DNA from 2 places in the Clostridium thermobutyricum genome. Region 2 is predicted to be linked to the other one. Evidence: predicted binding sites of a transcription regulator. Region 2 holds the regulator's gene; the other holds the start of a gene.
The links. Region 2 encodes LexA, which represses DNA repair genes until DNA is damaged. Its sites were predicted from a motif close to CNAACANNTGTTNG; they were not measured.

Region 1 (2,215 bases), 1.2 Mb from region 2:
AATAAAAGAGGTGTAAGAGGAGCATTAAACTTATATGTATGGGTTGCTGGAGCAGTTTTCTGGCTAATTTTAAATGCTCAATGGCATCAAGTTGGATGGGATAAATTTGAGACATGTATATTACATGGATTTACTCCAGTAGTTTTCTTCTTAGATTGGTTATTCTTTTATCCAAAAGGAACTTATAAGTTTAAGCATATTATCAAATGGGAAATATGGCCAATTTGCTATATGATTTTTGCTATTGTAATGGGAAAAATAACAGGATATTTTCCATATTCATTTTTCAATATAGATAAAATGGATTTATATCAATTTCTTTCATCAATGGAATTTGTAGTTATAGGGTTTATTTTATTTGCAATTATTTTAGTTGCTATAGACAAGCTATGTTATGCTATAAATAAAGCAAGAGGTAAGGAATTAGACTTAAGCTTTTTATCAGGAATAGATGCGACTTTGGATAATTAATAATACTTGGATAAAAAAGAATTTCAGAAATGAAATTCTTTTTTTAATTTAAGTAAATAAATTATTTATGTTCCAAAGAGATATAATGTGATTTAATTCCATAACAAAATCGTTAACTATTTAAAAATAAAGTGCTATAATCTAAAATAGTATTATACTTAGGAGGAGAGTTATGGAAGAAATAAATATTCAAGAATTAAGAGAAAAAGCTGAAGGATATTATCAAAGAGGTGAGTTTTTCTGTTCAGAAGCTATAATAAAAGTTATTAAAGATGCTTTTGCACCAGAAATAAGTGATGATATTGTAAAAATGGCATCAGGATTTCCAGTAGGAATGGGAAGATCAGGTTGTACATGTGGAGCATTATCTGGAGGTATTATGGCATTAGGTATGATGTTTGGTAGAAATAAACCAAATGGAACTGAAGTAGATAAAACTATGCAAATATCAAAAGAGTTACATGATAAATTTAGAGAAATGAATAAAAGTACATGCTGTAGAGTATTAACAAAAGGGTTAGTTATGGGATCAGATGTACATAAAAAGCAATGTGTTAGATTAACAGGAGAAGTTGCAGAAGAAGTTGCTAAGATAATAATAAGAGAATCTAAATAAATATAGATAAAAGAGCCTAAAAAGAAAAAAATCTTTTTAGGTTTTTTTATTTAATATTTATAAAAAATATAAAAGTTTAAAAATAAAATAACTATTTTATTTATATAAATTTGATTAAAAATTACGGGAACATATTTTCGATAACATGCATTTTTAGTTAATTAAATATGATATAATTAGCAGATAAGGAATTAAATAAAATCATAGCTTTAGCTGTATTAATTTTATAGGAAAAGATTAAAATAGATATAGATAGAAAGAGAGGAAAAAGATATGAAGGATAAAATTATTATAAAAGGTGCTAAAGTACATAATTTAAAAAATATTAATTTAGAAATACCTAGAGATAAATTGATAGTATTTACTGGTCTTTCAGGATCAGGTAAATCATCATTAGCATTTGATACTCTTTATGCAGAAGGACAAAGAAGATACGTAGAATCTCTTTCTGCATATGCAAGACAGTTTTTAGGTCAAATGAATAAGCCTGATGTTGAATATATAGAAGGACTTTCACCAGCAATTTCAATAGATCAAAAAACAACAAGTAAAAATCCACGTTCTACTGTTGGAACTATAACAGAAATATATGATTATCTAAGATTACTTTATGCTAGAATAGGAATTCCACATTGTCCTAAATGTGGAAAGATAATAAGCCAGCAATCTATAGATCAAATAATAGATCAAGTTATGGAATTAGAAGAAAGAACAAAGATACAAGTACTTTCTCCTATAGTAAGAGGGCGAAAAGGAGTTCATGAAAAAATATTAGATAATATTAAGAAAAATGGTTTTGTCAGAGTAAGAATTGATGGTGAAATATATGAACTTGGAGAAGATGAGATAAAATTAGATAAAAATAAAAAACATAATATAGAAGCATTAGTAGATAGACTTGTTATAAAAGAAGGAATAGAAGGTAGACTTTCAGATTCTGTAGAAACTGCTTTAAAACTTGGAGATGGACTTGTAATTATAAATATAGTTGGTGGAGAAGATAGACTTTATAGTGAAAAATTTTCATGCCCTGATTGTGGAATTAGTATAGAAGAACTTGCTCCTAGAATGTTTTCTTTTAACTCTCCTTTTGGTAAATGTGACTGTTGTGATGGATTAGGAACATTA
Region 2 (2,215 bases):
TAAAATTGTTAATGAAGCAATTAAAAGTTATTCAAAGAGAAGAGGTTCAATAGAATTAAATATTCCAAAAGATCATGGGCATGATGATGTTTTAACTGGTTTAAGCGAATCAAATCTAAAAGAATTTTTAGGTGGTAATTGGAAAGCACTTGTAGATTTAATTGCTAAAGGAAGAATAAAAGGTATAGCTTGTATTGTAGGATGCTCAAATCTTACTGCAAAAGGTCATGATGTATTTACTGTAGAATTAGCAGAAGCATTAATAAAGAAAGATATACTAATACTTTCAGCAGGATGTTCATCAGGTGGTCTTGAGAATGTTGGATTAATGTCTGCCAAAGCTGCTACAAAAGCTGGAGATAGTCTAAGAAAAGTTTGCGAAGAATTAAATATTCCTCCTGTATTAAACTTTGGACCATGTCTTGCTATAGGAAGACTTGAAATGATTGCAGCTGAACTCGCAGAATATTTAAATATAGATATTCCTCAACTACCATTAATTTTATCAGCTCCTCAATGGTTAGAAGAACAAGCTCTTGCTGATGGAGTATTTGGACTTACTCTTGGATTACCACTTCATTTAGCATTACCTCCATTTGTAGGTGGAAGTGAATTAGCTTTAAATTTATTTAGTGAAGGATTAAAAGAAATTACAGGTGGTCAATTAATAATTGATGGAGATGTAGATAACACTGCTAATAAATTAGAGGAAATAATTGAAGAGAGAAGAAAAGGTTTAGGATTATAATAAATAAAGCTCATCTTTTTAAGATGAGCTTTATCTATAATTTCTATATATTCCTACTAATTTTCCTAAAATCGAACAGTTTTCTACAATGATAGGTTCCATAGAATCATTTTCTGGCTGTAATCTTATATGATCTTTTTCTAAATAGAATCTTTTTATAGTTGCCTCTTCTTCAATAAGTGCTACTACAATATCACCATTATTTGCTGATGTTCTTTTTTCTATTATAGCTAAATCACCTTCATTTATTCCTGCTTTTATCATACTATTTCCATTAACTTTTAATATAAATAATTCATTATCATGCTTTACAAAATTTAATGGAAGAGTAAAGGTGTCTTCTATATTTTCAGTAGCTAATATTGGAGTTCCAGCAGTTATATTACCTATTATAGGTATTGATATCATTTCACGTTTAGGTTGCATAAATTCAACAATTTCTAAAGCTCTTGGTTTTGTTGGATCTCTTTTTATCAATCCTTTTTTTTCTAGTCTTTTTAAGTGTCCATGAACAGTAGAAGTTGACTTTAAACTTACCGCTTCACATATCTCTCTAACTGATGGTGGATAACCTTTGTTTTCAGTATATACTTTTAAAAATTCATAAATTTGACTTTGCTTATCTTTACCGTCTACCATTGTTTACACCTCACTTCTTACTAAAAATTATAGCATATAATTCCTCTCCAATCAAACTTATGTTCTTTTTATCTTTTTTTACATAAATAAACTCTATTTGATACTAAAACTGAAATTTGATATAATAGAATTCTAGTTTATCACAAAAGGTGGTGTAAAAATGACTAAAGCATTTATAGTTGACGAATTTTGCGATTTTTTAGATCCAACAAAAATTTGTGACAATTGCGGAGCATGTTTAAATTTAAGTAAATCCGATTTACAAGCAATTAAAATTGAAGAAATTGCAAAAAACATAGAAGAAAATGAATTAGTAGAATCAGATCTTGAAGATTCTGATTTTTTTGAAGATGAGTTTAATATTCCTAATTGGGAAGAACTTGTAGCTAAAGCTCAAAAAATAGATCCAAATATGGATAAAGAACTTATTGAAAAATCATTATTAGAAGCTTATTCTAATTTAAATGAAAATTTTAAAGAGCATTTAGAAATACCTTCGTATACTTTAGCTAACGAAGGTGAAGTAATGGCACTTGGAAAAGATGCTGCTGAAGAAGAGATAATTTATCTAGAAGATCTTAACTTAACTGAAGATATTTTAGAAAGTGATACTGAAGAACTTTTCCCAGGTGTAAGAAAATTAAAAACAAAAAAAATTTAATTATTCATATATAAAATCCTCACTTAAAATTAAGTGAGGATTTTTCTTTTGGTATAAAAAATCTTTTTTTTCAAAAACTAGTATTGTAATAACATTTATAAAGAGGAGAGATTTTCATGAAAATTAGAAAATTTAAAGCAATACTATTTATACTAGGAATTGGAATA

Region 1: the regulator LexA is predicted to act here: its motif matches at 1,214-1,227, upstream of uvrA (excinuclease ABC subunit UvrA).

The regions. Positions count from the first base shown of each region.
Region 1 is NZ_KB850956.1:179,189-181,403, forward strand. It holds gene HMPREF1092_RS00810 (Pr6Pr family membrane protein) at 1-471, shown strand, start outside; gene HMPREF1092_RS00815 (C-GCAxxG-C-C family protein) at 644-1,087, shown strand; gene uvrA (excinuclease ABC subunit UvrA) at 1,361-2,215, shown strand, end outside.
Region 2 is NZ_KB850956.1:1,358,582-1,360,796, forward strand. It holds gene cooS (anaerobic carbon-monoxide dehydrogenase catalytic subunit) at 1-748, shown strand, start outside; gene lexA (transcriptional repressor LexA) at 779-1,387, opposite strand; gene HMPREF1092_RS06310 (hypothetical protein) at 1,548-2,048, shown strand; gene HMPREF1092_RS06315 (hypothetical protein) at 2,165-2,215, shown strand, end outside.